DNA from 4 places in the Pectobacterium parmentieri genome. Region 1 is predicted to be linked to each of the others. Evidence: predicted binding sites of a transcription regulator. Region 1 holds the regulator's gene; each other region holds the start of a gene.
What was found. The regulator CRP, encoded in region 1, controls carbon source genes, mostly activating them, when cyclic AMP is high. The targets are predictions, from matches to a motif close to ATGTGANNNNNNTCACAT.

Region 1 (3,197 bases):
GAACCGATGCCGGAGCCCACCGATATCCTGTTCTATGAAGGGCTGCATGGTGGCGTGGTCACCGATCAAAACGACGTGGCACAGCATGTCGATTTGCTCGTCGGCGTGGTACCGATCGTCAACCTGGAGTGGATCCAAAAGCTGATTCGTGACGTCAATGAACGTGGTCATTCGCGTGAAGCGGTGATGGATTCCGTCGTCCGCTCTATGGAAGACTACATCACCTACATCACGCCACAGTTTTCTCGCACACACATCAACTTCCAGCGCGTCCCCACCGTGGACACCTCCAACCCGTTTGCTGCCAAGTCAATCCCCTCACTGGATGAAAGTTTCGTCGTCATCCACTTTCAGGGATTGGATAATATTGATTATCCCTATCTGCTCGCCATGTTGCAGGGGGCGTTTATCTCCCACATCAACACGTTGGTCGTCCCCGGCGGAAAAATGGGGCTAGCGATGGAGCTAATCATGGCACCGCTGGTGCAGCGGCTGATAGAAGGGAAAGCCATCGAATAAGCAAAGCTGGGCACGGTGAGAACGTGCCCGAGGATAATACCAATCGTTTATGCATCGAGATACTCGGGCCGTCCACCGGGGTGAGGCCTCCCTACGAGAACCTCCCCCCCGGTGTTTCTCCTAATAACGGGCTCAAGTGAGCAGAATTAGTGCCCAGAGGAAGGAACTATGCCAGCGCTCTAATTTCGTGACTGTGCGTCACTTCAACGGCTTTGCCCAGCATCAATGCCACGGAGCAGTATTTTTCCGCTGATAGGGCAACCGCCCGCTCAACGACGTTATCGGTCAACCCTTTCCCCGTCACAATAAAATGCAGATTGATATGGGTAAATAAACGCGGCGCTTCAGAGCGGCGTTCCGAGGTTAATTTCACCTCACAATCTGCCACATCGTTGCGGCCTTTTTGCAGAATTGAAACCACATCAATCGCGCTGCATCCCCCTACGGACATCAACACCATTTCCATCGGACTAGGCGCTTTATCGCCAGAATTACCGTCCATCAATATCTGGTGCCCTGATGCCGATTCGCCCAAAAACGTTAAGCCTTCAACCCATTTTACCCGAGCCTGCATGATGCCTCTCCACTAAAATTTTTTTGAAAATTTATATCGTTACTGTACAAAAACCAGCGTTAATCAGAGCTTTGTCATGCTGAAGCGAGACAACACAAGACACATCATTAAAGCTGTGTTAAAACAAAAATAGAATAGACCTTTTCTGGACAAACCCAGAAACGAAGAAGATGATGACGTAGCCAGACATACCCAGCCACGTTTACGGTGCGGCAAGGTAGCAACCGGAAAATCAAGGGTACAGTGGTTCCAGTATATTCCCTGACGTCATTCTGCCTAGACTGAATTTTATTTTTTTAGCAGTTAAACACGCCGTACAGGGAACTCTGACCCCTGTAATTTGCGCAGTGAATTACAACAGAGGATGATAGCGAATGGTTCTCGGCAAACCGCAGACAGACCCAACTCTCGAATGGTTCCTTTCCCATTGTCATATCCACAAGTATCCATCGAAGAGCACGCTGATTCACCAAGGTGAAAAAGCAGAAACGCTTTACTACATCGTGAAAGGCTCTGTCGCAGTGCTAATCAAAGATGAAGAAGGCAAGGAAATGATTCTTTCCTACCTCAATCAGGGCGATTTTATTGGTGAGCTAGGCCTGTTTGAAGAAGGTCAGGAGCGCAGTGCCTGGGTTCGGGCAAAAACTGCCTGTGAAGTGGCTGAAATTTCATACAAAAAATTCCGTCAACTCATCCAGGTTAACCCGGACATCCTCATGCGCCTGTCTGCGCAAATGGCAAACAGACTTCAGGTGACTTCAGAAAAAGTCGGCAACCTCGCCTTCCTTGATGTGACTGGCCGTATCGCCCAAACATTACTCAACCTGGCCAAACAACCTGATGCCATGACACATCCGGATGGCATGCAAATTAAAATTACCCGTCAGGAAATTGGGCAAATCGTTGGCTGCTCGCGTGAAACCGTGGGCCGCATTCTGAAAATGTTAGAAGACCAGAATCTGATCTCTGCACACGGTAAAACGATCGTCGTTTACGGCACTCGCTAAATCCCTGTCGCGGTACCCTACCAATAAAAAAGCGTGAAGCCTCGGCCTCACGCTTTTTTTATGGCGAGTTTTCTGCTCGTCACCCCACGCGCCGTCGCAAGCGACGTTGAAAAACGTTCCCTACGTTTTTTATGGCGTGCCATCCCTGGCCGCCCCCCTGCGGGCCGTCGCAAGCGACGTTGAAAAACGTTCCCTACGTTTTTTTATCGCTGCTATTTTAAGAGCGTAACTCAGTTTCCTGCGTTAACGACCTGCGCAACAGCGTTGGCGAATTTCGCCATCCCCTGTGCAATATCATCTTCATCAATGATCAAAGACGGCACAAAACGGATGACGTTCGGACCCGCCATCAACACCATCAGCCCCTGTGCCGTTGCGGCAGCCAGAAATTCGCCCGCACGGCCATGCCACTGCGGTTTCAGTTCGGCCCCCAACAGCAGCCCCATACCACGTACCTGATCAAACACACCGTACTGCTGGTTGATTTTCTCAAGTTCACTAACAAAGCGATCGTGACGATCTGCTACGCCCGACAGCACTTCCGGCGTATTGATGATATCCAGCGCGGCTTCTGCCACCGCACAGGCCAGCGGATTGCCGCCATAGGTCGTTCCGTGTACCCCAACCGTCATGGCCGATGCGATCTCTTCCGTCGTCAGCATCGCGCTAATAGGGAAACCACCGCCCAACGCTTTAGCGGTTGTCAGGATATCCGGCGTAATCCCATAGTGCATATAGCTGAATAATTTACCGGTACGCCCCATCCCGCTCTGCACTTCATCAAACACCAACAGCGCTTTATGTTGATCGCACAACTCACGAACGCCCTGCAAAAACTCAGGCGTAGCGGGTGTAATACCGCCCTCTCCCTGAATCGGCTCCAGCACAACCGCGCAGGTGTGATCGTCCATCACTGCTTTAACCGCAGCCAGATCGTTGAATGGTACGTGCACAATATCGGCAGGCTTAGGCCCGAAACCATCGGCATACTTAGGTTGTCCGCCAACTGAAACGGTGAACAGCGTGCGACCATGGAATGCATTGTAGAAGGCGATGATCTTGGTTTTATACGGACTATGGCGTTTAACCGCATAGTG
Region 2 (3,197 bases), 2.3 Mb from region 1:
GTCAGAATTGCAACATCACCAGTACCACCCTGCCCACTCTGGCAGCAGGAGATAATGGCAACATCAATCGGATGCATACCGATCTTTTTACCGACAAAGAAGCCAGTCGTGACCAGCGCCACCACGGTAGAAATAATCACCAGCAGGTTTTGAATCGTAAACGCATTCACCAATTCCTGCCACGGCGTAATCGCCACGCCAACAGCAAACAGAATCGGGTACGTCACCGATGTCTGGAAGAACTTATAAACGACCTGGGAACCTTCCAGCATTTTCGGTGAAACACCGTGAGCCAACTTCACCAACACCGCAGCAAACAACATGCCGACCGGTGCAGGCAGGCCAATCACTTTGTGGCCGAGCATACCGATCATATACAGCAGGATGGCCAGCAGCGCGCCAGAAGCAATGGTCGTCACATCGGCTTTACCGCTAAAGACAGAAGCGGGTGCGCTGCTCTCGCCGTTACCCAAACTATTATCTTTATTCGGCATCAACTCACCTTCACCAGTCAGGTGCGGATAGCGTTTACCCAACTGATTCAGAATACCGGCAATGATGATCGCCGTGAGACTACCCAACATCACGATAGGTAATACGCGTCCCAGAGCAACGCCCTGATCCATATGCAGGATCGCGGCATAACCGATAGACAGTGGGATTGCCCCTTCACCCACCCCACCAGCCATAATCGGCAGGATCAGGAAGAAGAAGATTTGGAACGGGTCCAGACCTAGCGCAATACCTACGCCCATACCCACCAGCATTCCGACCACTTCACCACACAGCATGGGGAAGAAAATACGCAAGAAACCCTGAATCAGCGTTTGCCGATTCATACTCATAATACTGCCAACAATAATGCAGCAGATGTAGAGATACAGGATGTTGGTACTTTTGTAGAATTTGGTCGTGGATTCAACAACGACATCCGGCAGCAGGCCATAATACACCATCGCAGAAGGGATAAAGGTCGCACAGATTGCCGCCGCCCCCATCTTGCCGATAATCGGTAGACGCTTGCCAAATTCACCACAGGCAAAGCCGAAGAATGCCAGTGTTGCCACCATAACGACGATGTCGCTTGGCAGCTTTCCACTCATGCACTCTATACCGATTAACACCCCCGCCAGTACAAAAAGCGGCACAGGAATAATACCTATTTTATAGGTATCCAGAATGTGCCACCATTTTTCCTTTAATGAAACCTTCCCAATCGCCTCATTATTTACAATATCATTCGCACTCATAATCTAGTCCCCGTTTTATTTTGTCAGCGCATCATAAGGGGAGAATTAATATTATTATGTGATTCCCTTCAAATTAAAAATCGAGTTTTAAAGGCGTTTATGGATTTAATGGTTTTTATTAATAAATTGTTTGCTAGGCAAGCAGTTAGATTATTTTACATGCAAAATAAACTTTACGGTTTTTATGGCGTTTATGGTTTTTATTTTCCACTCATGATTATGTTGATAAAAAGTAATTAAGTTGTTTATCAAACAAAGCAGAGTCGTTTAATTTTATCTATTTGCCTTTCTCGTCGAACCAGTAATAAAATATTTAAACGTGTTGTTGCTCACAAGTTTTTTTCTCTCAGCCCATTCTTAATAGTATTCATGATAAATTCAGTCACTTTTTAGTTAACCCACAGGCTCACATGTATCATGAGATTGAGACTTTCCTTTCATATCAAATTATTTATCTATTTGATCGTCTTCTTCTCTTCGCTACTGCTAATGACGGGTATCTATTATTATCATGATATCGATAAGCAACTGTATTCTGAGTTGGGTATACGCGCACAGGTGCAAGCCAGAGAGATTGCTATTATTCCGACTCTGATTGAGGCGGTGAAAAATAGAGATATCAAACAGATCTACACCCTTGTCCAACAATTAAAACAGCGCAGCGATGCAAGCTATATCGTGATCGGCGACAATCAAGCGCGCCACCTGTTTCATTCTGAGTATGCGGAAAATGACCAACTCGTCGGTACGCAGATGGTCGGCGGAGACAATTTCGACGTATTAGCGGGAAAAAGCGCTATCACGGTGCGCCACGGCAGCATCGGCATCTCATTACGCAGTAAAGCCCCCATTATTGCTGATGGTCAGGTGATCGGTATTGTCTCCGTGGGCTATCTGAAAACTCACATCGATAGCCTGACGTTCAGTAAGTTAGCCCGCATTCTGCTGGCTATTCTGGCGATGTTTGTCGCGCTATTCATCTTTTCCTGGTGGTTCTCACGTAATCTGAAGAAACAGATGTTTGGCCTCGAACCCCTTGAAATCCGCATGCTGGTCCGGCAGCAGAAAGCGTTACTCGAATCGATCTACGAGGGGGTCATCGCTATCGATAAACAGCACCGTATTGCTGCCATTAACCATGCCGCCAAAGAGATCCTCGGGCTGAACGCCCCTTCCCACCTATTATGTGGGAAACCGATTGATACCGTCATTAAACCCGTGCCCTTCTTCTCCAGCGAAACGATGTGGAGCAGCGATACACACGATGAGGTCTGTCGTTTTAACCACGCCACCGTGATTGCCAGCCGGGTGCGGATTATGCTGGAAGATGAGCTTCAAGGCTGGGTAATCAGTTTCCGCAGTAAAAACGATATTCATACGCTCAGCACACAACTCAGCCAGGTGAAACGCTACGCTAACAGCCTACGCATTCTGCGGCATGAGCAGTTGAACTGGACCGCGACGCTGGCCGGGTTGTTGCACTTAAAACGCTATGACGAAGCCATCAAATATATCGAAGCACAGTCAGAAAGTGCACAGGTGGTGCTGGATTTTGTTTCCCACCGTTTCTGTTCGCCTGCGTTGTGCGGGCTGCTGCTGGGCAAGTACGCGACAGCGCGAGAAAAAGGCATTGAAATTGTTTTCGACCCACGCTGCCAGCTCACTCATATTCCTGCCGCACTGAGTGAAACGGAGCTGATGTCCATTATTGGTAATTTGCTGGATAACGCGATGGAAGCCACATTGGCTATGGCGATGCCGCATTATCCTGTCGAAGTGTACATCTATGACAGTGAAAAAGAGCTAGTCATTGAGGTCGCCGATCAGGGAATAGGGATCGCTCCGGCGCTTGCCAATAACCTATTTGAAATGGGCGTGACCAGTAAAACACAGGGCGATCACGGACTGGGATTACATCTGGTCGCTAGCTACGTTAATCAGGCCCGG
Region 3 (3,197 bases), 1.6 Mb from region 1:
AAAACGATCGAGTTGGAAATCAGGTTACCGATAACCGGTAGCAAGCCAAAAACAAAGGTGAGCACTACCAGCGTTTTGGCAAACGGTAGATGAACACCAAACAGCGGCAGAGCACCAAGAATAAAAATAGCAGACAGCACCGTGTTAACCGCAGAAATTTTCACCTGGGCAAAAACAATATTGCGAAACGATGCCGACAGCAGAGAAACCCGACGTAGCAATTCCGCTTTTAGTAACGGTTTTTCCGTGTCCTGATCGACGTTATAAAGTGAGACAATCGCCCCAAGAACCATACCAATAAGCATTGTCACAAATCCATGCAGGAAGCTTTTCCCCATGTTCTGCAACATCACAATGTGTGCCTGAACCCATTGCAGCAACTCATGCTGAAGCTCTTCGATACTGACAGGCAAATATCCCGGTAAGTAGTGAACAATCTGCTGCTGGATATCATTGAGGATATAGCCAATACGCACATTGAACGCAGCGGTATCCTTCATTTCCTGCATCAACAACCCGACCAAGCTGCCGAACAATAGGCTTAACAGGCTGACCACCAGCGTGCTGATTACTGCAACCACAATCCAGCGGGCACGTTTACCGCTGATGACCCGCTGAAAATAGGGGGTCAGCAAATTGACTATTTCATACACCAAAAAGCCGGCAATAAAGCAGGCCAGCAAGCGTAAAGGCAGCAATATAAACAGGCCACCCATAATAAAGAAAAAGCTCAGCAGGCGAGCTTGTTTCAGGTTCAGTAACTGCATGATGACATCCCGTATGAAGAGGCAACGCCGAGAATACCCTTTGTGGAGTATGCTACGCCTTTTTCGGCATCAACAGATTGATATATATGCGCTAGATTTATGTCTATTCTGCGAGTGATAACCAACCAGATATACCCGTCATACTTCAAGCTGCATGTGCGTTGGCTTCGTCCAGTCACCCAAATCACTTACTTGAGTAAGCTCATCGGGACTCCTTCCCTTGCCGCCTTCCTGTAACTCGAATTATTTAGGGCATAACAAACGAAGAGTATTTTTGGTGTTTTATCGGTGAAATACCAGCAGTGTTTTAGCTCGGACGGATATCAATCCACCAGGAAAAACACGTTGTCACCTTCACGGGTAGCGTCTGTGCCACTGCATCAAGTAAGCGATCGGTCTCTTGTCGCGGAAAAACGCCCGAAATCCGTAGATTCGCAACAGCAGAATCTACATGAAATATCAGTCAATAAAATACGTATTTCGTCGTGGTATATCCCTGCCAGGCCGACTTTTGTGGCGCAGATCACTCAAGACACCCACCTTTCCACTTAGAAGTGGAAAATTACTCGCTACAAACTCTTAACGTCAAACGTTAGCTTTATACCGAGGCCATTAATGGGGTAAGACGAGTGAATAACGGAGCGGTAATGAACGACGTTGGAGATCGGGCGGAGCAAACAGCAACCCTTGCCGAGCGTATGCTGGCGCAAATTTACACGTTGCTAAACCACCACGACATCACACCGAACGCAGTACAGCAACAGATGCTAACTTCTCACGTCCGCGCGATGGCTCACCGGTCCGTGACCGGCGAACCGCTGCCGGATGTGGACGCCAGCCTGTTTGACGAAATTTCGCCAGAGTCGATGGGTCTTGCCCACGATGTGGTGGAGGAATTTGGCAACCTCCCAGAGGAAGAGGCCTGGCTGCTGTCAGTCCACTTTGAAGTAGCAAAAAATAACCTATAAGGAACGGAAGATGGAACAGATTACTGTCGTCATTGGCGATCGTTTAGGTAAAGGCCAGAAAGTGGCAGCAGGTGTTGAAAAAGCAGGAGGCCGCGCGGTTGTCGTACCCGGCGTCGCAGCGGATATGAAGCTGGGTGATGTGATGAAAGCGGAAAACGCAACCTTCGGTATTTCATTTTGTGGTAGTGGCGGCGCAGGTGCCATCACTGCGCAGAATAAATACGGCTACAAAGCCAAATACGGCATGCGCTCTGTTGAGGAGGGTGTCACCGCCATCAACGAAGGCTGCAACGTACTAGGATTCGGTTTTATGGATAAAGAAGAATTAGGCGAACGTCTGGTACTGGCGTGGCAAAAAAAGTACGGCGTATAACCATGAAAGAACAATTCACCACCACTGTCAGGGTTAAAGGAAAAGGTGATGAGAAAGCACGCGCCTTCGCCGATGCACTGAACCATGTTCAAACCGCGGTGATGAAGGCATCACCGCATATTTTACTGCGTATTGAACCACAGGAAGTGCAGGTTGTTCATGCGCACGAAACGGCGCGTAAAGAGGCGTTTTTGTTCCTCTTTCTGCGTCGAGAAAGACGCACGTACAGCGTGGAGCTGGACGTTACCGTCAACGTGACCGCCATCAATCTCGATAAAGTGGATTTTGTCACGGCATAACTCAACGCATATCCAGTTTTTCGCCCCGCAGGGCGGCGGATTGGCAAGATAGAAGAGGGCTGACTGATGTTCTTAATCATACTAATAAAATCGCTCATCATTGGCGGCCTAGTTGGCGTCGGCGTTGGCGCAGGGGCTGCACGCATGTTTCATGCGCCTACCACTCAGGGGATGGGCGCATTTCGTACACTGGGCGAACTAAACTCTTGTGAAGGGGATCCGGCGTCACATTTCTCCTTTGGGCTGGGCTTCTTTTTTAACGCCTGGGCATCCTCCGTTGCGGCAGGGTCTTTCACTCAGGATGTTGACCACCGCATTATCCCAAACTGGGGCGCGGCGGCATTGATGGTGAGAAACCGTAATGTTGGCGAAACCCTACACGATCCCAAAAAGATGGCCATTGCTTGCGGTCTGATTGGCATGATCGTGGTGACTTTCCTTAATTTGACTGCCTCTTCCGTACCCGCAGCACTACAGGTGACCGCCGTTAAAGTGCTGGTTCCCGCAGCCAATCTACTAGTGAACATCGTGATGCCGGTGATCTTCTGGCTAGCTGCAATTGACGCAGGCAAAAAGTCCGGCTTCTGGGCCACCGTTTTCGGCGGCTCAGCACAACTGATTATGGGTAACGCCGTACCGGGATTGGTTCTGGGTATTTTGATTGGTAAAGGTGTGGAAGAGAGCGGCTGGAACCGCGTTACCAAAGTGATGATGACAGCAATTGTTGCGCTGTTCGTGCTGAGCGCCTTCTTCCGCGGTTTCGATCTGAAAGTGATCGCATCCTTCAACC
Region 4 (3,197 bases), 140 kb from region 1:
TCAGCGCCTGAAGAATTTACTGCCGGATCGCGAAGTGATTGGTTCTAACGCGGACAGCGCGGTGCCGAATTACCTGCGGGAATTGTTTCTGAAGTAACTTATCACCAAGGACGATCTCGACGTGCTGGGTGAGGCGGTGGGGTTGGATGATGCGCGGCGTAGCAGGTACGCCGCGCAGAAAACACACGTCAACTGTTAGGCGCGATTAGCTAACTCAGCTTTATGCTTTTTCTCATTCAGCATAACAACAATCAGCAGAAGTACAGCCATAATGCTGCCGCCGATCATCACCATGAAGCCGCCGTCCCAACCGAAGAAGTCAACGGTATAGCCAACGATGGCGCTGGCGGCAACGGATCCGCCGAGGTAGCCGAACAGGCCAGTGAAGCCCGCTGCGGTACCGGCCGCTTTCTTCGGTGCCAGTTCCAGCGCGTGCAGACCAATCAGCATAACCGGGCCGTAAATCAGGAAGCCGATGATGATCATACACGCCATATCCACACCCGGATTACCGGCTGGGTTCATCCAGTAAACGACGGTGGCGATGGTGACAAGTACCATGAAGAACACGCCTGTTGCGCCACGGTTGCCTTTGAAGACCTTATCTGACATCCAGCCGCACAGCAGCGTACCTGGAATACCCGCATATTCGTACAGGAAGTAAGCCCAGGACGATTTATCCAGTGCGAAGTGTTTAACTTCTTTCAGGTAAGTCGGTGACCAGTCGAGGATGCCGTAACGCAGCAGGTAAACGAAGACGTTGGCGATAGCGATGTACCACAGCAGCTTGTTCGGGAAAACGTACTGCATGAAAATCTGCTTAGCCGTCAGTTCTTCTTCGTCTTTTTCATTGTAATCAACCGGATAGTCGTTTTTGTATTCTTCGACTGACGGTAGACCACAGGATTGCGGGGTATCACGCATTAGGGCAAATGCGATTAGCGCAACCAGGATCGCGGCGAAGGCCGGCATGTAGAGTGCGGCTTTCCAGTCGTTAAACCAGGCCATACCCAGCAGGAACAGCAGAGGCGGAAGCCCTCCACCGACGTTATGGGCACAGTTCCATACGGAGACAATACCGCCACGTTCTTTTTGTGACCACCAGTGAACCATGGTGCGCCCGCACGGTGGCCAGCCCATTCCCTGGAACCAACCGCACAGGAACAGTAAGACAAACATGACTGCAATGCTGGAGGTTGCCCACGGTACAAAGCCCATGAATAGCATGACAGCAGCCGCCAGAATCAGACCAGCAGGCAGGAAAACCCGTGGGTTGGAACGGTCAGATACCGAACCCATGATGAATTTGGAAAAGCCGTAGGCGATAGAGATACCGGACAGCGCAAAGCCAAGGTCACCACGCGAGAAGCCCTGCTCAATCAGGTAAGGCATAGCCAGTGTGAAGTTTTTACGTACCAGATAGTAGGCGGCGTAGCCAAAAAAGATCCCCATGAAAATCTGCCAGCGTAGGCGGCGATAGAGGGGATCGACACGATCCTGCGACACGCGTGGCTGGTGGGCGGCGGGCCTAAAAATACTCAGCATAGATATCTCCAATGCGAAAAAAAACGATAGCTTTTTTGTTCTATTACGAACGTTATTGTAAGGGGATAGCGTGCAAATGAGTGTGATTCATGACGCTAATGTTACACTTTTATGAAACTGTGACGATTTTTGCGCTCATGTTAACAGAATAGGAAAATTCCACAGTGCGGTTTTAGTGATGTAAATCACACTTATTGTTTTTAAACTCGCATTTATTTTCGTTTAGTGCTCGTTTTTGCTCTTTATCAAACATTAACCCTCCTTTTTGTGTCCCAATAGCAACATATATACCCTCTATATCCTCCGCCTGGAGCGAGAACATGAAGCAAAATACTGGGAACTGGCGTGAAACTGACGTGGTTGTCATCGGCGGTGGGGCGACGGGGGCGGGTACGGCACGGGACTGTGCCCTGCGTGGGCTGCGCTGCCTGTTGCTTGAACGCTATGATATTGCGACCGGAGCGACCGGGCGTAATCACGGCTTATTACACAGCGGTGCCCGCTATGCGGTAACCGATGGCGAGTCTGCCCGTGAATGTATTGAAGAGAACCAGATCCTCCGGCGGATCGCCCGCCATTGCATTGAGCCAACCGACGGTCTGTTTATCACCTTGCCGGAAGACGATCTCGGTTGGCAGACGCAGTTCATTACCGCTTGCCAGCAGGCGGGGATTGGCGCGCAGGCGCTTGACCCGCAGGAAGCGCTGCGGCTGGAGCCGGCGGCAAACCCTACATTGATTGGTGCGGTTCGCGTGCCGGATGGCTCTGTCGATCCTTTTCGCCTGACGGCGGCCAATATGATTGATGCCTGTGAACACGGCGCGGAAGTCCTAACCTATCATGAAGTTATCGGGCTGATTCGTCAGGGCGATCGTATTACCGGCGTGCGCGTTTTCGACCATAAAAAAGGTGTAGAAACAGAAATATATGCGCAGGTGGTGGTCAATGCTGGCGGTATCTGGGGGCAACACATTGCGGAATATGCCGATCTGCGCGTGCGCATGTTCCCGGCAAAAGGTGCGCTGCTGATTCTTGGGCACCGTATCAACAATATGGTGATCAACCGCTGCCGTAAACCGGCCGATGCCGACATTCTGGTGCCGGGCGATACCATTTCGCTGATTGGCACTACTTCAACTCACATCGACTACGATCAGATCGACAATATGCTGGTGACGCCTGCCGAGGTAGAAACGCTGATGCGGGAAGGCTCAATGTTGGCACCGTCGCTGGCAAGCACGCGAATTCTACGTGCCTATGCGGGCGTCCGTCCGCTGGTTGCCAACGATAGCGATCCTAGCGGGCGTAGCGTGAGCCGCGGCATTGTGCTGCTCGACCATGCCAGCCGCGACGGACTGGAAGGATTTATCACCATCACCGGTGGCAAGCTGATGACCTACCGCCTGATGGCGGAATGGGTGACGGACGCTATCTGCACAAAATTGGGTCATAACGTTGCCTGTTCGACGGCACAGACGCCGCTGCCCGGTTCTGAGTCACTGGAGGAGGTGAAAACCGCTCCTCATGCTTTATCAGCGTACCCTGCGGCAAAACCGCTCTCTGCGCCACTGCGCGGTTCGGCGATTTATCGCCACGGCGAACGCGCTGGAAGAATGCTGTCCGGTGAACGTCTGGACCGTAGTCTGGTGTGC

Region 2: A8F97_RS08750 (2-hydroxycarboxylate transporter family protein) is a predicted target of CRP. The motif match lies at 1,307-1,324, and genes of this name have one in related genera.
Region 3: A8F97_RS14315 (glycine dehydrogenase) is a predicted target of CRP. The motif match lies at 1,279-1,296, and genes of this name have one in related genera.
Region 4: glpT (glycerol-3-phosphate transporter) is a predicted target of CRP. The motif match lies at 1,719-1,736, and genes of this name have one in related genera.

Annotation. Positions count from the first base shown of each region.
Region 1 covers NZ_CP015749.1:4,705,214-4,708,410, reverse strand. Annotated here, with positions in the region: gene A8F97_RS21355 (phosphoribulokinase) at 1-519, shown strand, start outside; gene A8F97_RS21350 (OsmC family protein) at 686-1,093, opposite strand; gene crp (cAMP-activated global transcriptional regulator CRP) at 1,468-2,100, shown strand; gene argD (bifunctional acetylornithine/succinyldiaminopimelate transaminase) at 2,331-3,197, opposite strand, start outside.
Region 2 covers NZ_CP015749.1:1,954,471-1,957,667, forward strand. Annotated here, with positions in the region: gene A8F97_RS08750 (2-hydroxycarboxylate transporter family protein) at 1-1,250, opposite strand, end outside; gene A8F97_RS08755 (ATP-binding protein) at 1,668-3,197, shown strand, end outside.
Region 3 covers NZ_CP015749.1:3,152,265-3,155,461, forward strand. Annotated here, with positions in the region: gene A8F97_RS14310 (AI-2E family transporter) at 1-767, opposite strand, end outside; gene A8F97_RS14315 (glycine dehydrogenase) at 1,397-1,735, shown strand; gene A8F97_RS14320 (SFCGS family glycine-rich protein) at 1,746-2,108, shown strand; gene A8F97_RS14325 (DUF4312 family protein) at 2,111-2,407, shown strand; gene A8F97_RS14330 (DUF4311 domain-containing protein) at 2,474-3,197, shown strand, end outside.
Region 4 covers NZ_CP015749.1:4,566,999-4,570,195, forward strand. Annotated here, with positions in the region: gene yigL (sugar/pyridoxal phosphate phosphatase YigL) at 1-97, shown strand, start outside; gene glpT (glycerol-3-phosphate transporter) at 196-1,545, opposite strand; gene glpA (anaerobic glycerol-3-phosphate dehydrogenase subunit A) at 1,866-3,197, shown strand, end outside.